DNA from 3 places in the Noviherbaspirillum album genome. Region 2 is predicted to be linked to each of the others. Evidence: predicted binding sites of a transcription regulator. Region 2 holds the regulator's gene; each other region holds the start of a gene.
The links. The regulator FNR, encoded in region 2, switches genes on or off when oxygen is low (the NO sensors DNR and NnrR bind a similar motif). The targets are predictions, from matches to a motif close to TTGATNNNNATCAA.
Positions count from the first base shown of each region.

Region 1 (7,187 bases), on a different contig from region 2:
ATCCACTGCGCATGGCGTTCCCGTTCCACAATGATGCATCTGACCCGCTTGAGCGCGACAGCAATCGTGTAGGCCCATGCTGCCATTGCCATCAGCAGCATGCCGGCAAGCATGACGAAAGCCATGCTCGGCGCCTTGGTCAGGCTTACGCTCGCTCCCTGGTGCAAGGTATTCCACCACTGCACGGAAAAATAAATGACAGGCACGTTGAATACGCCGACCAGTGCGAGAACGGCGCTGGCCTTGTCGGCACGGCGCGGATCGTCGATGGCATTGTGCAGGGCCATGAAACCCAGGTACAGGAAGAGCAGGATCAGTTCGGAAGTGAGCCTGGCATCCCACACCCACCAGGTTCCCCAGGTAGGCTTGCCCCATAGGGCTCCGGTCCATAATGCAAGAAACGTAAACATCGCGCCGGTAGGAGCTAGCGCGGTCGCCATCATGAACGACAGGCGCGTTCCCAGTACGAGACCGATTCCAGCCCATCCCGCCATCACGACATAGATCAGCATGGACATCCATGCCGCCGGCACATGAACGAAAATGATGCGGTAGGCTTCTCCCTGCTGAAAATCGGTGGGGGCCAGTAGAAAGCCGACGACAAAGCCTGCCAATGCGAGCAGAGCCGCAAGTGCAAGAAAGAAAGGGATGAGCCTTCCCGCCAATGGATAAAATTTTTGTGGCGATGCATACATACGCCATGAAACCGCACTCGGCTGCGTTGCCTCGAGGACCTTATGTTCAGAGACCTGCACTATGGAATTTCCTCTTCTCATCGGGTTGCACCGCATCGACAATGTTATCTTTCTTGATATCCGGACAGGACATGAATTCCGGCCTTCGGGTCCTGCGTCTCTTGTGCGCCATTCACTTCATGCGCTTTCATTTCGTCGCCATGCATTGCTATTCAATCGCGATTCTCAATGACGCTGCCGTTACCCAGGGACCCAGCGCCAGGGATGCTGAAAGCCCTGCTGCCAGCAGCAACATATGAGCTGCCACATTGGCGCCGGCATGCGTTGCCCCGGCACCGAAGATAAGTACCGGTACGTAAAGAGGCAGCAATACGATCGTTGCGAGGATACTGTTCCCTTTTACACCAAGCGTAAGCGCTGCGCCTATTGCCCCCACTGCGCTGAAAATGGGTGTGCCGATCAGCAGACCGATGACCAATGCGACAGTCGTCGGAGTATCCAGGTCGAACAGCAGTCCCGACAAAGGCGCCAGCAACACGATCGGAAATCCGGTTGTGCTCCAGTGTGCAATCACCTTGGCAAGCACTGCGACCGGCAGAGGCTCATTTGCCAGAAGCATCTGTTCAAGGCTGCCGTCGCTATGGTCCGACCCGAAAATGCGTCCGATCGAGAGCGTCGATGACAGCAACGCGCTCACCCAGACGATAGCGGGCGCAAGATCCCTCAGCAATTGCTTGTCCGTCCCCAAAGCCAGCGGAAACAGCGAAACAACAATCAGAAAAAACACCAGCGCACTGAACAGGTCGGAGAGCTGACGCATCGCCAGAAGCAGATCCCGTTGAAGAACGACGAAGAATAGCCTCACCATGCCGACGCTTACCCAACATATCCCAAATGCACTTCAGCAGCCCGGGAAACACGGAGCGGCACGTCTTCATGCGACGTGTACACAATCGATCCGCCGCCATCAACGTGGTCCTCCAGATATTTCGCAAGCGCTGCCACAGCCGATTGATCGAGTGCAACAAAGGGTTCGTCGAGAATCCACAGCGGAGCACGGGACAGGGCAAGCCGAGTCAATGCGACACGCCGGCGTTGTCCTACCGACAGTGCACGAACCCGCATGCCGGCGAGGTGAGCCAAGCCAGCGCTTTCCAGCGCCTGATGGATCGTATCGTCCGTCGGGCTGCCTCCGTTCAAACGCAATGCGAAACGCAGGTTCTCTTCAACGAGCAGCTCGTCTTTCAATGCATTCGCATGTCCGATATATGTCACCTCACTGTGATAATTTTCCCTCGATGAATAGATGCTCGCACCACGCCATCGGATGTCGCCGTCGTCAGGCTGACGCAACCCGCACAGCAGGCGAAGAAGCGAGGTCTTCCCGCTCCCGTTAGGACCTGCTATGCGCAAAATCGATCCTTGCTCGACGCGAAAACTTAGAGAGGTGAACAGGGCACTATCGCCGCGGGTACACGCTAACCTGATTGCCTCCAGCACTATCCGCATCCTTTCATAACAAAGCACATCGTCTCCGGGTCTTCAGCAAACTGAAAACCATCACCAACGGACTGACCGCATGAAGTACTGAATCCGCTTCATATGCCCGGCTCCCGATCCGATGCCGATCCCGAACGTTTGCCTATTCCGAGACCACATCTTTTACCGGCCGAACGCGCCGCATTTGCCATGCTATCGATTGGGATTGGCAAAAGACGATTTGGTGCAATCGATCAGACGTCATTAAATAACGTGCACCATCTTGATGAATTTGACTCAAGTCAAGGTTTCTCCACCCTTCCCTGCTCGACAATGCATTGCATAAATGGAGAAAGCCATGGGAACGCTGTTTGACAAGCTGCTGAGTGATCACGGTCGGTGCGAGCGCCATCTTGAAGCTTTGTCCAAGTCAGTAGCAGACAAAGACTGGAATCTGGCGGCCCAATACTGTGCCCATTTTTCAGAGTCGTTCATTGGACATATCGAAGAGGAAGAGTCGAGCTTCTTCTCCTGTCTAAGACAGTCAGTAAAAGGATGTGACTGGTTCCTGGATGATTTGCGAATGGATCACGTGCGCTTGAAAGCCTTGCTCACTAGGATGCTTCAAGCTGTCCACGACAAGAATGCAGAGGGATTTTACTTGCATGCCGAATCCCTTTTGATTTTGATGAGAGACCACAGCGTCAAGGAAGAAGACATTCTGTATCCGGCTGTCCAACGGCGTCTGCAGAACGAAACTCATGAAGCCGTGCGAAAGACTTCATGTGCGCCGCAGCAGAGGGAACCAAGTTGAAGAGTCATTGCTCTACGCTGCTTCTTGACGGTGCAATATTAATAATCGGTGCAATCACTTGCAGCCGTGACTTGAGGGTTGACCTATATGGATAAACAGTCTCCGCCGACCAAGACCGAGGAAATACAGGCCTTCCTCCTCATTACCGCGGTTGCGGCGCCGGTCCTGGCCTTTCTGGGCGTTTCGGGCTACGGATTCTTCGTCTGGATGTATCAGCTTTTCACCGGAACGCTTCCCTCTGGCTGAGCAGGCATGCTTCGCTTCTTACTGACTTCGTTACGCAGGCAACGCCATGGAACCTGAACTTCATATTGCCGGAATAGTGGTTTTCTCCAATCCGGCGAACGCAGAGAATGTCGCCGCCTCCATCCGGGCGATCCCTGCCGCGACGATCTTCGTGGTCGCGCCTGATGGAAAAATCGTGGTGACGCTGGAAGCGGAGAGTACCAAGCGCACATTGGATTATATGGATGCAATACGTGTTTTACCGGGCGTGATTGATGTGGCGATGGTGTATCAGCATGCCGAGCCCGTTTCCGCATTCGAAGAGGAGATTGAATAAATGAAGCTGACGCGCCGTGATTTCATCAAGCAAACCGCTGCAATGACTACAGCGACCACGGTTGGCATCCCGTTGGAGAGCTTGGCATCTAATGTAGTTACCGATGCGAGCAAGACACAGCTGGCTTGGTCGAAAGCGCCTTGCCGCTTCTGCGGCGTCGGCTGCGGCGTCAACGTTGGAGTAAAGGACGGGCGCGTGGTCGCCACGCATGGCGACATCAACGCGGAAGTCAATCGCGGCATTAACTGCGTCAAGGGCTATTTCCTCTCCAAGATCATGTACGGCCAGGACCGCCTGACCAAGCCTCTGCTGAGAATGAAGAACGGCCGGTACGACAAGAACGGCGAATTCACGCCTGTCTCCTGGGATACCGCCTTCGACACGATGGCCCAGCACTTCAAGCGCACGCTGCGAGAGAAGGGACCGACTGCCGTCGGAATGTTCGGCTCCGGGCAATGGACAATTTGGGAAGGCTACGCCGCTGCAAAACTCTTCAAGGCAGGATTTCGGTCGAATAATATCGATCCGAACGCGCGTCACTGCATGGCGTCCGCGGTTGCCGGATTCATGCGCACCTTCGGCATGGATGAGCCGATGGGCTGTTACGACGATATTGAAAACGCCGATGCGTTCGTGCTGTGGGGCTCGAACATGGCGGAGATGCATCCCATCCTGTGGACCCGCGTTACGGACCGAAAGCTGTCGGCCCCGCATGTCAAGGTCGCTGTCCTGTCGGTCTATGAACACCGCAGTTTCGAACTCGCCGATCAATCCATTATCTTTCAGCCCCAGACCGATCTGGCGATCCTCAATTTCATCGCCAACCATATCATCAAGACCAACCGCGTCAACCGGGAATTCGTCGACAAGCACACCCGCTTCGTGATGGGCAATACCGACATCGGTTATGGCTTGCGTCCGGAGCATCCGCTGCAGAAGGCAGCCACTCACGCAGCCGATGCCGGCGGCGGAAAACCCAGCAATTTCGAGGAATTCGCGAAGTTCGTCAGCGCATACGACGTTGACTCGGTGGCGAAGCTCACCGGAGTGACCAAAGAACGTCTCATCCGCCTGGCTGAGTTGTACGCCGACCCCAAGGTGAAGGTCATGTCCTTCTTCACCATGGGCTTCAACCAGCATACCCGCGGGACGTGGTGCAGCAATCTTCTGTACAACATCCATCTCCTGGCCGGGAAAATATCCACACCTGGCAATAGCCCGTTTTCATTGACCGGGCAGCCTTCGGCCTGCGGCACCGCGCGGGAAGTCGGCACCTTCTCGCATCGCCTGCCGGCAGACATGCTGGTGGCAAATCCGAAGCACCGGGAAGTGGCGGAAAAAATCTGGCAGCTCCCTGCGGGGACAATTCCCGAAAAGCCGGGCTTCCATGCCGTGCTGCAGAGCCGCATGCTCAAGGACAGCAAGCTCAATGCCTACTGGATCATGTGCAACAACAACATGCAGGCGGGCCCCAACGTGATGGAGGAGATGCTGCCGGGATACCGCAATCCGAATAACTTCATCGTCGTGTCGGATGTCTATCCGACAGCGACCACCATGGCTGCCGACCTGATTCTTCCAACTGCGATGTGGGTGGAAAAGGAAGGCGCCTACGGCAATGCCGAACGGCGCACGCAGTTCTGGCATCAGCTTGTCAATGCGCCCGGCGAAGCCAAATCCGATTTATGGCAGCTTGCCGAATTCTCCAAGCGTTTCAAGATGGAAGACGTCTGGCCGCCGGAGCTGCTCGACAAGGCGCCGCAATACCGCGGCAAGACTATGTTCGACATGCTGTTCCGCAATGGCGCCGTCAACCGCTATCCGAACACGCAAGTCGAAGCGGGCTACGCAAACGACGAGGCCAAGGCGTATGGCTTCTATATCCAGAAAGGGCTGTTTGAAGAGTACGCGCAATTCGGTCGTGGCCACGGCCACGATCTGGCGCCCTTCGATGTGTATCACAAGGAAAGAGGGCTGCGCTGGCCGGTGGTCGACGGCAAGGAGACCCGGTGGCGATATCGGGAAGGCAGCGATCCTTACGTCAAGAAAGGTGAAGGCTACAATTTTTATGGAATGCCCGACGGCAAAGCGGTGATCTTCGCACTTCCTTACGAAAAGCCTGCTGAAGCACCCGACAAGGAATTTCCTTTCTGGCTGTCGACCGGCCGCGTTCTCGAGCACTGGCATACCGGCACCATGACCCGGCGCGTACCCGAGTTATATCGCGCGGTTCCCAATGCAGTCTGCTATATGCATCCGGACGATGCCAAAAAACTTGGCGCACGCCGCGGTGACATGATCGAAATTTCTTCCCGGCGCGGTTCGATACGCAGTCGCGTGGAGACGAGAGGCCGCAACAAACCTCCACAAGGCTTGGTATTCGTTCCCTTCTTCGATGCCAGCCAGTTGATCAACAAGGTCACCCTGGATGCAACGGACCCGATTTCTTTCCAGACGGATTACAAGAAATGCGCGGTCAATATTCGCAAGGTGTAGAGGTGCACAATGAAGAAAATTTTCCTTTGGCTGCTGTTGTTGCTTCCCCTGTTTGCCCATTCTCAGGCCTTCCAGGACCGGATGCGCGGACCGACGCCGTTGAATGAAACCACGCCGCCGCCGCCCATTGTCAATCCGGACAACAGCGATGTGCGACGCATGCGCAACTATGCAATGCAGCCCCCGATCGTGCCGCACAAGATCGAAGGCTACCAGATCGACAAGAATGCCAACCGATGCATGATGTGCCATGCCCGCACAAGGACCCAGGAAAGCCAGGCGCCGATGATCAGCGTCACGCATTTCATGGACCGCCAGGGCAACTTCCTGGCCGAACTTTCGCCAAGGCGGTACTTTTGTCTTCAGTGTCACGTTCCGCAAGCCGATCTCAAGCCGCTCGTTGACAATGAATTCAAGGATGTGGACACCATGTTGAATCAGACGCCTCCGCAAGGAGCTCCTGCAAAGAAGAAATAAGGGCAGCCAATGATTCGCTTCGTCAAACGCTTCTGGAACGTACTGCGTCGCCCAAGCGTTCATTTAAGTTTCGGTTTTCTGACCATTGGTGCTTTCATCGCGGGGATTATTTTCTGGGGTGGATTCAATACCGCGATGGAGTTCACGAACACCGAGCAATTCTGCACCGGTTGCCACGAAATGCGCACCAACGTCTACGCCGAACTGCAGGGCACGATTCACTTCACCAACCGAAGCGGCGTGCGTGCAAAATGTTCCGACTGCCATGTTCCCCATAACTGGACCGACAAAATGGCACGCAAGATGCAGGCATCGAAAGAAGTCTGGGGAAAAATCTTTGGGACCATCGATACGCGTGAAAAATTCGAGGCACACCGCCTGCAGCTCGCAACCAACGAGTGGAAACGTTTGAAGTCGAACAACTCACTCGAGTGCCGCAATTGCCATCAATTCAACTCCATGGATTTTACGAAACAAAGCAAACGTGCAGTGGATGCCCACTCCACGTCGCTGGCAAGCGGTGAGAAAACCTGTATCGACTGCCACAAGGGTATCGCACACACGTTGCCCGATATGTCGGGGGTGAAATAAAAAGACAATTGCGTTTGATTGTCCTAGCCTGCTCCGCCGCTTGCCGGTGCAAAGCAATAATGAAAAGGCTGGC
Region 1 covers NZ_JAWIIV010000065.1:6,236-13,422, forward strand. Annotated here, with positions in the region: gene ccmC (heme ABC transporter permease CcmC) at 1-695, opposite strand, end outside; gene ccmB (heme exporter protein CcmB) at 904-1,563, opposite strand; gene ccmA (cytochrome c biogenesis heme-transporting ATPase CcmA) at 1,572-2,195, opposite strand; gene RY831_RS31490 (hemerythrin domain-containing protein) at 2,533-2,988, shown strand; gene RY831_RS31495 (periplasmic nitrate reductase, NapE protein) at 3,076-3,234, shown strand; gene RY831_RS31500 (chaperone NapD) at 3,281-3,550, shown strand; gene napA (nitrate reductase catalytic subunit NapA) at 3,551-6,046, shown strand; gene RY831_RS31510 (nitrate reductase cytochrome c-type subunit) at 6,056-6,523, shown strand; gene RY831_RS31515 (NapC/NirT family cytochrome c) at 6,533-7,114, shown strand; gene RY831_RS31520 (hypothetical protein) at 7,174-7,187, shown strand, end outside.
Region 1: a site for FNR is predicted at 2,467-2,480, ahead of RY831_RS31490 (hemerythrin domain-containing protein). Genes of this name have one in related genera too.

Region 2 (7,187 bases):
ATCATGAACACCACAGCGTCCCTTACTGTCTCCAATGACCGCATCGATTCCGCCAGGCGCGGCGACGATGGTAACGGCGGCGATCGCGCCAGCGCGCCGCCCTTCTCGGCGGTCGGCATCATCTGGCTCAAGCTGGCTGTCGTATACCTGATCATCGGCGTCGGCATGGGCATCATGATGGGCGCCAGCCGCGACTTCACGATGCGGCCCGTCCATGCGCACGTCAACCTGCTCGGCTGGGCGACCATGGCCCTGGCCGGGCTGATCTACAGCGTGTTCCCGGCCGCAGGCCAGAGCAAGCTGGCGCGACTGCATTTCTGGCTCGCCAATCTCTCGCTGCCTGTCATGGCGGTTGCCCTAGGCATGGTCGTCACCGGGACGGCGGCCCTGGTGCCGGTGCTGGCCGCATCGGAGATCGTGGCTGCGCTCGGCATCCTGGTTTTCGCAGCGAACCTTTTCCTCAATCTGAAGGCTCGCTGATCAGCTGACACGCCTGGCGTTCGGCATTGGCTACTCTTCGCGGAAAGTCATGCGCGCACATGACTGCCAATGGCCTGCAACCAAGACCCGAAAAACGGCCTGTAACGACAGGCCGGCGAGCGGGCCTACGAAACCATGTTGTAAAGGAAATTGCCCGCCGAGAACAGCTCGTTGGCGGGAATACCTGAAAAATTGCCCTGTTTGAATAGTTTGGAAAAGGCGCTGAACGCCTCGTCCTCCATTCCCATGCCGTTTTTCAGAATATTAAGAAGCGCATCCGTCTTACCCTGTCCCAAGTCCTTCATCAGGTCTTTGAAACCATTGACCAAACCCTTATCCCCGTTTTTCCCGGTGAGGTTGTCCTTGTTGTGATCTTTCTTGAAGAAGTTGGCCGTAAGGTCCGCAATTTCTCCGCCATTCTTTTTCACGAAGGCGCTTGCCTGTGGAGCGGCGGCCAATCCCGCGCGTGTAATCCCTGCGAGTCCGAGCACTGGTAAAGCCATTTCTTTTCTCCTTGATTAATTCGGATTGATCAACGTCTGCTGCTAATAGGTGTTATGCCGAACCACCTTGTCAGTTCGGTTCATCCAGGATTTGGAACCCGATCCGGAGCCAGCATCCCGTCTGCGAATAACAAGGTGTTCATGCGCGCCACACTAGTAAGTGTTTTGCCGATCGTTCCAGTTCGGATTTATTTTACGGAGCAGCGAAAGAAGCATCCGGGCTCGCACAGATCATTCCCGCAACCGGGAATACATGAGGAGTTGGCCAGGCGACTGCCGGAAGCGCCAAGGATAGGCAAACGCCGGCAAACGCTGGCAAACCCTCCTGCGGCGCGAGGAATGCTTTAATATTTTTCAGTTGACGCGAGCGTTGGCACACCCCTTGCTACATGACTGCAAAACCGACCGGCAGCCGCGATGAAAATCCGATGCCGCTGCCAGACTCCAAGGAAACGCCGTCATGACACAAGCACAAGCCCTCGTCCGCCAGCCCGCCACATCCCGTTCGCGTGAAATCAGCGCACGCTGCTCCGCTTGCAGCATGCATCAGATCTGCCTGCCGATGGGCCTCGAGGAAAAGGATATGGACCGTCTCGACCAGATCATAGGCCGCCGCCGCAAGATCGCCCGTGACAGCCACCTGTACCGCGTCGGCGATCCGTTCACCAATCTGTATGCGATCCGTCTCGGTCACTTCAAGACGCACCAGGTCAACCCAAGCGGCGACCAGCAGGTGACCGGCTTCCAGATGGCTGGCGAACTGCTCGGCATGGATGCGATCAGCACGGAACGTCATCACTGCGACGCGATCGCGCTGGAAGACAGCGAGGTTTGCGAAATCCCGTTTTCGCGGCTGGAAGGCCTGTTCGGGGAAATGCCGCAGCTGCTGCACCACTTCCACCGGATGATGAGCCAGGAAATCACGCGCGAGCAAAGTGTCATGCTCCTGCTTGGCAACATGCGCGCCGAACAGCGCTTCGCCGCTTTCCTGACCAACCTGTCGTCTCGCTATTCGATCCGGGGCTACTCCTCGACCAGCTTCCAGCTGCGCATGACGCGTGAGGAAATTGGCAACTACCTGGGGCTGACGATTGAAAGCATCAGCCGCCTGCTCTCGAAATTCAAGAAGCGCGGCTGGATCAAGGTCAGCAACCGCGACCTCGAATTGCTCGAACCGGTAACGCTCAAGGCGGTCGCCGCAGGCACCCAGACCTGCGCCTGAAACGCGCCGCCGGCTCCTTCCGGACGGTTACAGCGGAACGCGCCGCCCTTTATCGTCGGGCACGTTGAGCAGATAGCAAGTCAGCATGCTTGCCAGGCTGCAGAATCCCCAGAAACAGAAGAATCCCAGGCTGTAGACGCCGAGCGGATTCAATTCGACATGCGCGCCGCCGATCGCGATGTCGCGGGGGTCGAATAGTGAAAAGAAAAAACCTTCGGCCACAATAGCGACCAGAAACGACGGCCACAGGACTGCCATGATCAGTCTTGCCATTGTCACCTCCTCATCTTGCCTGTCCATGAACGACGGACAGGCATTGTTTTCCATTAAAGCGGATTCGCTCTGGCAGCCTTGCGTGATACGTGAATTCCCGAATACGGGAATTCACGTGAAAACCGCTCGCAAAATCGGGAATGGCCCCATGCCTGCCTTCCAGCACTCCTTGCCCCTCCCGGCACCGCCAGCTATGCCAGCTATGCGAGGTGGCGCCAGATTTCGCCCCGCTACTTCCGAATGATCAATCCGTCCGGTCGGCGCTCAGCTCGACCGAGCGCTGCACCGGCCAGTCCCAGACGTCGTGCAGTCGCCAGTTGCGGCCCGCACCTTCCATCGATACCTGCCAGCGTGCGCGGTCAAGCATCGGCAGCGCAACGGCGAAGCTGCCTTCCGCATCCGGCTGCACCTGCAGCACAACGTCTTTCTGGGGCTGGGTCGAATGCACCAGCTTGATGGTCAGCGAGCTTCCGACGGGCTGGCCGAGGCTGCGCACGTTTCCGAGCAGCCGGCCCGAGGAAGCGTCATAGCGGATCGAGGCCCGCAGCTTCATGCTGGCGGCGACCCGGTCCCGGCTCAAGTCCTGGTTGATGGCCTTGCCTTGCTTGTAATAGTCGTCCACCACCAGCGCATCCTGCCGGGTGAATGCAATCCAGGTGGTATGGATGCCGGCGATCACCACGATGATCGGGCCGAGCATCAGCAGCCACGGCCAGCGATGGGCGTACCAAGGTGCCGAGGACACCTTGGATGCGGCGCGGCGAGAATTTGTCGATTGCATGATGCACTCCTTCATTGATTCGTTGATTGCGTTGGCCGGTTCGTATTTAACGGGGCACGATGAAAACCGCTTGTTCCTCGACCCGCAGCCGTTCATCGTCTTCCGCCTTCAGTTCGAACCAGATCTTGTTCGATCCCTTTTCACCCTTGCCGTGGGCGATGCGCACCCGGACCGGCACGGCGCGGGAAGCGGTAGGCTCGAGCAAGACTTCGTCTTCCGTCGCCAGCGCGATGCTGTCGATGCCCTTGACCGAAATCCGGTAACGGTGCGGCCGTTCGTCGGTATTCATGATCTGCAGGCGGTAGACGTTTTCGATCATGCCGTCCTCCACTTCGCGGCCCATCGAGCCGCGGTCGCGAATCACGTCCAGCTTGACCAGGTCGCGCCCGATCAGCGATGCGAACGACATCCCGACGATCAGCATCAGGATCGCACTGTAGATCAGCACGCGCGGGCGCAGGACTCGCTTGCGGATGTCCGCGCTGCCCAGGCCCTTCTCCATCGCGTTCTCGGTCGCATAGCGGATCAGTCCGCGCGGCGCGCCGGTTTTGTCCATCACCATGTTGCAGGCGTCGACGCAGGCGGCGCAGCCGATGCAATCCGACTGCAGGCCATTGCGGATATCGATGCCGGTCGGACAAACCTGCACGCACATCGAGCAGTCGATGCAGTCGCCGAGCGCCGCCTTGTTCACATGCCGCCCGCGCGCGCCGCGCGGTTCGCCGCGCTTCTGGTCATAGGTGACGATCAGCGTGTCGCGATCGAACATCGAGCTCTGGAAGCGAGCATACGGGCACATGTACTTGCAGACCTGTTCGCGCATCCAGCCGGCGTTGCCATAGGTGGCGAAACCGTAGAACAGGATCCAGAAGCTTTCCCAGGGGCCCAGCGTCATCGTCAGGACTTCGCTGCCCAAGGTGTGCGCCGGGGTGAAATAGCTGACGAAGGTGAAGCCGGTCCACAGCGCAACCAACCCCCAGGCAAGGTGCTTGGCCGATTTGCGCGCGACTTTTTCAGCGCTCCAGGGCTGCTTGTCGAGGCGCATGCGCGCACTGCGGCTGCCTTCGATCTTGCGCTCTATCCACATGAAGATCTCGGTGTAGACCGTCTGCGGGCAGGAGTAGCCGCACCACACCCGTCCGGCGACCGCCGTGAACAGGAATAGCGAGTAGGCGCAGACGATCAGCAGCAGCGCGAGGTAGATGAAGTCCTGCGGCCACAGCACGATGCCGAACAGGTAAAACTTGCGGGCGGCCAGATCGAACAGCACCGCCTGCCTGCCATTCCATGACATCCAGGGCAAGCCGTAGAACACCAGCTGGGTCAGGAAAACGCACAGCCAGCGCAAGTTGGCATACGTGCCCTTGATTTCGCGAGGATAGATCTCCTGGCGGGCTTCGTACATCCTGATTACCGAAACCTTCACTGCAGGTTCGCCCATGGTTTCAACTCTTTGACTTTTCAACGATTCAACGACTCAGCATTTCAACAACTTGAAAACTCCCGGTTAGGCCGGAGCCTGCGCTCCGGTCCCGGCTTCATTTCTTCGCGGTGACGATCGCGGTTTCGTTCGACAGACTCCATACGTAGGCTGCGAGCAGATGGACCTTGCCCTCGCCGAGGAAGTCATTGAACGCCGGCATGCTGTTGGCACGGCCCTTGCGAATGGTTTCCATGACCGTTTCAGCGCTGCCGCCGTACAGCCAGACCTTGTCGGCCAGGTTGGGCGCGCCGAGCGCCGGATTGCCGGTGCCGGCCGAGGTATGGCAGGCTGCGCAGGCGGCGAACTTGTCCTTGCCGAAGGCCACCTTGATCGGATCGGAAGTCGCACCCGACAGGCTGAGGACATAATGCGCGACGTTTTCCACATCCTTGTCCGAGCCGAGCGCGGCGCCCATCGGCGGCATGACGCCGTTGCGGCCTTGCATGATCGTGGCCTTGATCACGTCCGGCTCGCCGCCGTACAGCCAGTCCTTGTCGGCCAGGTTGGGGAAACCCTTGCTGCCGCGGGCATCCGAACCGTGGCACTGCGCGCAGTAGGTCAGGAAGAGGCGTTCGCCGATGGCATGCGCCTGCGGATCGGCGGCGACGGTCTTCAGGTCCTGCTGCTGGTACTTGGCGAAGATGGGGCCGTAGTCGGCATCCGCCTTCTGCAGTTCGGCCTGGTAGGCGCCGGCCGATTCCCAGCCCAGCTTGCCCTTGAAGGAGCCGAGGCCGGGATAGAGAACGAGATACGCCACGCCGAACACGATAGTCAGGTAGAACATCCACATCCACCAGCGCGGCATGGGGTTGTTCAACTCGGTCAGACCGTCGTCCCAGCTGTGGCCGGTGGTCTCGGCTTCCTCGCCCTCGCGGACGACGATCTTCACCTTGGCCTGCGACCACAGCAGAATGGCGCAGCCGGCAATGCCGAGGACGGTGAGCACCGTGATATAGATGCTCCAGAATTCGCTAGTAAAGTCAGCCATGTTGCTTCTCCGATGCGGCCATGTCGTTATCGTCCGCAAACGGCAGGTCTGCCGCCGCGTCAAAGTCGGCGCCGCGATGCGCGCCGTAAGTCCACCAGATGATGCCGATGAAGCTCAGGAAGCTGAGCACCGTAATCAGCGTACGTGCATCGAAAACAAGTTGTTCGAAATTCATGATTACCTCTTTGCCTTGATCTGGATGCCGAGGCCCTGCAGATAGGCAACCAGCGCATCCTGTTCGGTCTTGCCTTCCACTTCCTTGGCCGCATTGGCGATTTCCTCGTCGCTGTACGGATGGCCCAGCTTGCGAAGCGCCGCCATCTTCGGCGCCACCGACTGCGGATCCAGCTTGGTTGTGGCCAGCCACGGGTAGGAAGGCATGTTCGATTCCGGCACCACGTCGCGCGGATTCATCAGGTGCACGCGGTGCCATTCATCGCTGTAGCGGCCGCCTACGCGGGCCAGGTCGGGGCCGGTGCGCTTGGAACCCCACTGGAACGGGTGGTCGTAGACGAATTCGGAGGCGACCGAGTAATGGCCGTAGCGCTCGGTCTCGGCGCGGAAAGGACGGATCATCTGCGAATGGCAGTTGTAGCAGCCTTCGCGCACGTACACGTCGCGGCCGGCCAGGCGCAGCGCCGAATACGGCTTGAGTCCGGCGATCGGTTCGGTGGTGGATTTCTGGAAGAACAGCGGAACGATCTCGACCAGACCGCCGACGCTCACCACCAGAACCACCAGCGCGATCAGCAGCCAGGGGTTCTTTTCAATCCATTCATGAGAAAACTTTTTCATTTGTTGCTGCTCCTGTTGTTACTTCACCTGTTCAAGGCGGTGTTCAGGCCGGGTTCAAGCATGGGCCGCTGCGATGGACGGAATGCGCGCTGTCACTTCCTTGCTCTCGCGTACGGTCATGTAGGTGTTGTAGGCCATCATGATCATTCCGGCGAGATACAGCAGGCCGCCGCCGAAGCGAATCACGTAGTAGGGATAGGTTGCCTTGACCGATTCCGCGAAGGTGTAGGTCAGCGTGCCGTCGTCATTGACCGCGCGCCACATCAGGCCTTGCATCACGCCGGCGATCCACATCGCGGCGATGTACAGCACGATGCCGATGGTGGCGACCCAGAAATGCGCGTCGATCAGCTTGATGCTCCACATCTCGGTCTTGCCCGACAGGCGCGGCAGCAGGTAGTAGATCGAACCCATGGTAATGAAGCCAACCCAGCCGAGGGCGCCGGCGTGCACGTGTCCGACGGTCCAGTCGGTGTAGTGCGACAGCGCGTTGACGGTCTTGATGGACATCATCGGGCCTTCGAAGGTCGACATGCCGTAGAACGACAGCGACACGATCAGGAACTTCAGGATGGGGTCGGAGCGCAGCTTGTCCCATGCGCCGGACAGCGTCATCACGCCGTTGATCATGCCGCCCCAGCTCGGAGCCAGCAGGATCAGCG
Region 2 covers NZ_JAWIIV010000006.1:81,355-88,541, forward strand. Annotated here, with positions in the region: gene RY831_RS09305 (hypothetical protein) at 4-480, shown strand; gene RY831_RS09310 (hypothetical protein) at 606-983, opposite strand; gene fnr (fumarate/nitrate reduction transcriptional regulator Fnr) at 1,444-2,205, shown strand; gene RY831_RS09320 (hypothetical protein) at 2,233-2,478, opposite strand; gene RY831_RS09325 (FixH family protein) at 2,723-3,259, opposite strand; gene ccoG (cytochrome c oxidase accessory protein CcoG) at 3,306-4,700, opposite strand; gene ccoP (cytochrome-c oxidase, cbb3-type subunit III) at 4,798-5,730, opposite strand; gene RY831_RS09340 (cbb3-type cytochrome oxidase subunit 3) at 5,723-5,905, opposite strand; gene ccoO (cytochrome-c oxidase, cbb3-type subunit II) at 5,908-6,525, opposite strand; gene ccoN (cytochrome-c oxidase, cbb3-type subunit I) at 6,580-7,187, opposite strand, start outside.

Region 3 (7,187 bases), on a different contig from region 2:
CGCCGCCCACATCCATAGTCCGGTCGGCGCTCAAGGCATGAACACCGGCTTGCAGGATGCCTACAACCTCGCATGGAAGCTCGCGCTCGTGCAATCCGGGAATGCGGGCGAAGATTTGCTCGGTTCCTACGAAATCGAGCGCGTCCCGGTGGCCGATCGCTTGCTCAGGACCACCGACCAGGCATTTGGCTTCCTCATTTCGGAAAGCTGGTTTGCCGAAGCGTTTCGCACGCGGATCGTCCAGAGGGTGATCGCCATGGCAATGCGGCGGGAGCGTACCCGCAGGCTGGCATTTCGCACGATTTCGCAAACCGGTATCCGTTATCGCAACAGTCCGCTGTCGAGAATGCAGGCCCGTTTGCCCGATGAAGCCCCGCGCGCGGGCGATCGTTTTCCCTGGCTGCAGTTGAGGCTGATTGCTGGCGGTCCCGTCGAAGACCTGTTCGCGAAACTCGACGATACCCGCTTCAACCTGATGCTGTTCGGCCAGCCTGCCCCTGCCTCTGCACGCAAGCATGCGGCGGAGGCTGGCGGACTGATGACGACCCACGTGATACCGGCCGATCCAGTCAATGACCGGGCACTCTCCCGCGCCGGCATTCCGCGGCCTTCGTTCTTCCTGCTCCGTCCCGACGGGCACGTGGGACTGGCGGGAAGCATGCTGGATGCCGCCGCGCTTGATGACTACTTGACCGGCCCGGTGCAATTGAGAAAGGGCGGCGACGCGGAGTCTACCGGTGACAGTGCCGCACTGCCTGCCGGTAATTGATGGAAGCCGGTCTCACGCGGCTTCCAACAATGCCAGCTTGCTCGACGGTCTTTCCGGTAGTAAATACTGGGCCGTCTTGAATACTGCCGGCGAGATAGAGATGTCAAGGTCACAGTGTTTCGCGCAAGCATGTATTCCGCCGATTTCCACAATGTTGTGTGTCGCGCCGGAACTGTCGTAGTTTCCTGCTGTCTTCGAACGGTCGTGCCCGAACGGTCGTACTCGTTAAGGCACACTGCCTTTCAAAGACCCTCTTTCATTTCCAATGCAGGAAAACATGGCGACTCCTTCGACAGCACCCTTTCCCCTGACCGGCGACACGGCCATCGATGCCACCACCCACGGCTATTCCTGGCAACTCGACTCCAGCCGTACCCTGCGCTGGGCGGTTGCCGGCGGACTGGACGGGGAATACTGGAGCAATCCGCAGGCCGTGGCCGACCAGATGAGCCTGATCTTCGGCAGCCTGGGATCGTATGCCAATGTGCGGTTTGACTATGCCGGTGCGTATGCGAACCCGGTGGAGGCGGCACCGCACTCCGATATCACCATCAGTCTGAGCGCATCGACCGGATTATTCCCCAGCAACTCCATGTGGGCACTCGCGTTCTTTCCGGATGCCGCCTACAACGCTGCCTATGAAGGCGGCCCGGGAGATGTCTTTCTCAATGCCCGCAGCGAGGCCAACTCCCTTGCCAGCTACGCGCCGGGATCGGCCGGATACTTCCTGTTCCTTCATGAGATCGGCCATGCTCTCGGGCTCAAGCATCCCCACGACAGCGGGGGCACCGGGCGGCCGACCTTTTCCCAATTGGGCCTGAGCGAATTGGACAACGACTGGTTTTCCGTCATGTCCTACGAAGATGAATTCGGTTTCGACCTGGGCAGCTATGACCCCGCCACGCCGATGCCGCTGGATGTTCTTGCCCTGCAGCATTTATACGGCAAGAACATGAGCACGAATGCGGGCGACAGCAGTTACACCCTTCCGGTCAATAATTTCTATTCCACCATCTGGGACGCGGGCGGCACCGACACGGTCGATCTGAGCGGCGCCAGCGGAGGCTGGTCCGTCAGCCTCCCCGACATGCAGCTGTCCACGCTGGTCGATACCAAGACCGGCATGGCCTACCTCGAAAGCGAAAAGAACGCATCCACGCCCACCACGCTGTACTGGCTGATGGGCGACATCGAGAATCTCGCCGGCTCCGGTTTCACCGACACGCTGGTCGGCTCGCAGGGAAACAATGTGCTGCGCGGCGGCGGCGGGAACGATGCGATCGACGGTGCGGGCGGAACCGATACCGCGTTGTATGCATCGGCCAGGGACAACTACACGATTGCACGCGCAGCCACCGGTCCGGCCTTGAACGTCGCAGCAAACGCCGGGAGCGAAAGCAACGAAGGCACCGACAGCCTGACCAATATCGAGCGTCTCTCGTTCGCCGACAGGAGCGTGGCCTTCGATGATATCGGTGAGTCAGTCTATCGGCTGTACGAAGCAGCCTTCGGCAGAAAGCCCGACGATGCGGGACTGGGTTACTGGATCGCCCAGCGCGATGCGGGCCTGAGCCTGGAGGAGGCTGCCCGGAGCTTCATTGCATCGGCGGAGTTTCAGCAGAAATACGGCACGAATCTGGATAATGCCGACTTCGTCGGAGCGCTGTATTCAAACGCCCTGAATCGTGCGCCGGATGCCGCCGGCTTCGCATACTGGACCGACCAGTTGGAGCGCGGCACCATCAGCCGCCATGCGATGCTCGCCGCGTTCAGCGAGAGCCCCGAGCACGTTGCCCAGCTTGTCGGCTCGCTGCAGAACGGCGTCGACTATATCCAGTACGCATAGAGCGGTTCCGCCAGGGTAACTTGCCTGCGCAGCGGTCAGGCGCTGCCGGGAAGTTTCCCCGGTGTCGCCGCGGTCGCCGGCGGCGCCTCGCGCACACCGTCGGCAGGCGATTCCCGCGACAGCCATTGCTTGAGCATCTGGCAGCCCGCAAGCAGCATGGCCCCGCCATAGATGCAGAGCACAATGAAGGTACAACGAATCCACAGCACAACGACAGATAGATTTTCTTCCAGATCGCTCATGACAGGCCCTCCATAGGTGTCCCTGAGTCAAACTTTACTCCCGGCTATACGTGAAACATTGAGAGCAAGCAAAGGAAGGTCGGCGGTTTATGGATTCGGCCCGGAAAATGAACCATTTTCCGGGCCGAATCAAGAGAGCGAATCAGGGCGAAAACGCTCTATCTATGCCGCGAGAGCGGTTTCGCCATGACCTGCTTGCCGATCCCGGGCGGATTGCTTCTGGTACGGCGTTGCGCCTCCTTGCCATGGCCCGCCATGTCGCGCCGCCGCGCCTTGTCCCAGAAACAATCCGCCTCGGCCTCGACTAAGCCGGTCAAGGCGAAACCGTTCGAGGCGCGGCCGGCATTGAACTCACATTTCCGGACCGACGCCGACCGGCGGCGGCGCAAGATTCACGATCATCGAGAAAAGCTGCTGCATGGTCGTGTCAGCCCGGCTTCCCTCAAGCGGATTTTTTTCTTCGCTGAAAGCGGCATCGAGCTCGCGCCAGTCGTCCTCGCTCAATACCTCCAGGGCGATGGCGAGAATCTTCTGTTCTTCCAGACGCATGTGCGCCTTGTAGAAATCGGCGTATTGTCCGGCCATCAGCGCAAACGGCTCGAACGCGGCGGCCCCCTCCAGTTCGTAGCGGTTCAGCGCATGTTCCAGGTCAAGCACCAGTCGGTCGCCGAGCGCATGCTGCGCCTCGAGCTCGATGATGGCTTCGTCCGCTTCGCCGGTGCGCTTGCGAATCATCGGGAACAGGAAGCGGTCTTCCTTCGGATGGTGCACGCGCTCGGGATAGTCGTGGATATAGAGAAGCATCGCCCGCAGCACCTTCAGGTCGGGCTTCTTTCCGCCGTCGCTGATGGCGCGGATAATCTGAAGCATGCCCTGCAGGACGGCACTCAGTACATCGTGGTCGTGCTGGATGATATTGACTGCCGCATGGGATGAGCGCAAACGCATGATTGATCTGCCTGTTCTGAATAAGGGAAACGGATGCGCCGCCCGGCAGGGTTCAAGTCAAGGCTGCGGAAACGGCACGGTAGGCGGATGCTATTTGGCCGGTCCCTTCAATTCCTTGACCTCAATCAAATTTTTCCGGATCGCGGCATGGGCGCCGGCAGCGCGGGCTTGCTTGGCTTGCCCGGTCCGCCGGACGCGCGCCGCTCAGGCAGTCAGGCAATCACGTTCAGGCGATCAGCTTCAATCCCGGCGGCAGCGAATCGCCGAGGAAGCCGCGCTGGCTGACTTCATCGAGGTCCACCGTCTGTTCCACCATGTCGGCCCAGGACGGCGATGCGCCGGACGACTTCAGGCGCTGCACGACGCGCCCGCGCAGGTCGGCCGGCACGTCGCGCACGCGGTCCCCGGTGGAGCGCGCGATATGGGCGGCAGCCAGCGCCGCGCCATCGACGCGTTTCCAGTCCAGCGCCAGCAGCCGTTCCAGCCACGGCGCGGCAATGTCCGGCGCCACCACCTCATGCGCAGCGCCTTGGAAGGGGCGGCGCGCTCCGATGCGGGCAAGCGTCCACAGGATAAGGCTGTCCGAGGGCGGCGTGGCATTGCGCTGCAAGGGCATCGATTTATCCAGCAGGCCGAGCAGCCAGTCGCCGATCTCGGTCTTGTAGCTCGCGGGGATTCGTTCCAGCGAGCCGGCCAGGCGGAGCATGTCGTCGTAGCCGCCGGCAACGAGATGGGGAGGCCGGTCGCGCAATGCGGCTTCATCGTCCTGCACATTGAAGGCGAAATCGTCGAGCAGGCGAAGCTGCCTTGTGGTGTCGAGACCACCCGCGACGCGACGCCACAGCGTCCACCATTCGGTGGCGACCTGGCTCTCCTTCACATACTGGATGCCGGTGTCGAACATGGCCCACAGCTGATCGATGCGCCAGTCGTCGAGCGGATAGCCGAAGCCGGGCCGCAGGCAGTAGCCGGCCAGATTGAGCCAGACGCGTTCATGGTCGGCGGAGCGGCGGCGTGCGCGGGCGCGCTGCAGCAGCGCATCGAACAGCTTGCGCAGCACCGGGGTGCTCCACTGCTCGCGGCCGCCGATCAGCTTTTCCAGCTGGGCGCGCAATTGCCTGACTTCCTTCGGCGGCAGTTTCTGCGAGCGGCTGCCGAAGATGCGGTCGATTCTTTCCAGCGCCTCGCCGATGCGGGCCGGCAGCGCATCGGCACCGGCCTCCGGGCCGGACCCGGCGTGCTGCGCATCTCCTGCAGCGCGATCCTGCCGGTCTTCTACTTCCCGCAGCTGAAATTCCAGCAGCCAGCGCCGCTCCGCATCTTCCGTGCTCACGCAGTGCATCTCCAGCGTGCCCACTTCGGTCAGCGCGGTGGCGAGCCTTACCGGCACCTCCGCCTTCGCACCAGCCCCCGCCCCCGACTCCGCCGGCAGCACGGTGGCGATCGGGGGCAGGGGCACGAGATCGCCCGGCGCAAGTTCGACCAGCTCGCCGGGCAGCGGCGCGCGGTTGCCGCGGTCCACCGTCGAGGACATCAGGTGAAAGCGTACCGGCCGGCCGAGGCGCAGCGCGAAGACGCGGTCTTCCAGCAGCAGCTCGCGTCCCTGCTCGCTGCCCTTGGGCAGGACGCAGACCGCGCGCAGGGTATCGTTTTTTGCCTGCACGGACGCTTCCCTGCTGCGCTCGTCCAGCATCAGGAAATAGGAGCGCGGCGAGCCGCCGCCGATGCGGGGCGCGAGACCTTCCCGCGCCAATGCGAAGGCGACCGCGCCGCGCGCGACCGCGACATCCGGGTTGTCGTTGTGCAGCAGATGCAGGGCTTGTCCGCGCCAGCGGCCGAGCGCATCCCGCAGCCGCGATGCGAGGGCCGGCGCCCGGAATACCCCACCATTGAGCAGCAGGGTATCGGGAATGGCCGGGGCACCGGCGTCAACATCCGCATGGCCATCGTCTGTCATGCCCAGCGCTTCGCGGGATGGGCCGGCAAACTGGGCAAGAAAGGCCGCGAGATGGCGGGTGACCGCGGGATCGCTCGCATACGGCAGACCGAACTCGACGATGCCGCTGCGGCGCTGCTGCACCGGTTCGTCGGCCTCCACCAGCGGGAAAAAGCCGTCGACCACGATGCGCAGCGCTTCGTCGCGCGTCAGTTCGATGCTGCGGGACCCGCCGATCAGGCGCGAGCCGGCGCCGAGCAGCGTGACCGCGACCTTCTCCGGTGCGTCGGATGCGAGCAGCTGCTCCTTGGCGCTGCGGCAGCGTTCCAGCAATTGCGACAGCTCGGTCGCCGACAGGCGGCGCTGGCCGCCCTGGCCGCCCTCCCGGCTGTTGCCCTGCATGCGGCTTTCGGCCACGTGCGCGAGCACCAGGTCCATGTTGTCGCCGCCCAGCATCAGGTGCTTGCCGACACCGATGCGCGTCAGCTGCGGTAGGCCATCCTGCAGCTCCACCTTGATCAGGCTGAGGTCGGTGGTGCCGCCGCCGACATCGCACACCAGCACCAGGCGGGTCTGCGCCAGTTCGGCCGCAAGATTGGCGCGATGGCGGAATACCCAGTCGTAGAAGGCAGCCTGCGGTTCCTCCAGCAGGCGCAATGTCGCCAGGCCGGCCTGGGCCGCGGCGCGGACGGTGAGGGCGCGCGCGCTTTCGTCGAAGGAAGCGGGCACGGTCAGCACGATATCCTGCTGCTCCAGCGGCGCATCCGGAAACCGCAGGTTCCAGGCCGCGCGCACATGGGCCAGGTAGCTGGCGCTGGCTTCCACCGGCGACACCTTGAGCACATCGTCGCCCGCGCCCCACGGCAGGATGGGGGCGAGGCGGTCGACCGCCGCATGAGACAGCCAGCTCTTGGCGCTGGCCACCAGCCGGCCCGGCACCTGCGCGCCCAGCTTGCGCGCGAGCGCGCCGACGATGACCGGCCCGGCCTGCGCCTCCTGTTCCCGCGCGCCGGTCCAGGGCAGCTGCAGGTCGCCCGGGGCCAGTTCGCCCGGAGCCGCATGAAAGCGCAGCGAAGGCAGCAGGGGCGCCGCCTTGACTTCCCCCGGCGCGGTCAGCTGCTCGATGTCGAACAGGCGAATGTCATGGCTGCCGTGTTCCGCATAGGCGACGACGGTATTGGTGGTGCCGAGATCGATGCCTACCCTGTAGCGCTTCATCGCATCTTGTGCCCGTGCGCTCAGGACTGCGCCTGTCCGCGCACGTCGAACTCCACCTTCCAGCGCTCGCTGCCGTTGCGCGGCACCGCCGACAATTCCAGCGTGCCGGCTTCGGTGACCTTGGCCTGCAGCCTCACCTGAACCACCTCGCCCGGCTGCCGGCCTTCGGTAGGCAGCATCGACTGGATCTCTTCCAGCTCCTGCAGTTCATCGGGCTGCCAGAAATCG
Region 3 covers NZ_JAWIIV010000032.1:21,619-28,805, reverse strand. Annotated here, with positions in the region: gene RY831_RS25685 (FAD-dependent monooxygenase) at 1-769, shown strand, start outside; gene RY831_RS25680 (DUF4214 domain-containing protein) at 1,047-2,615, shown strand; gene RY831_RS25675 (hypothetical protein) at 2,651-2,857, opposite strand; gene RY831_RS25670 (hemerythrin domain-containing protein) at 3,209-3,805, opposite strand; gene RY831_RS25665 (Hsp70 family protein) at 4,032-6,959, opposite strand; gene RY831_RS25660 (Hsp70 family protein) at 6,980-7,187, opposite strand, start outside.
Region 3: a site for FNR is predicted at 3,921-3,934, ahead of RY831_RS25670 (hemerythrin domain-containing protein). Genes of this name have one in related genera too.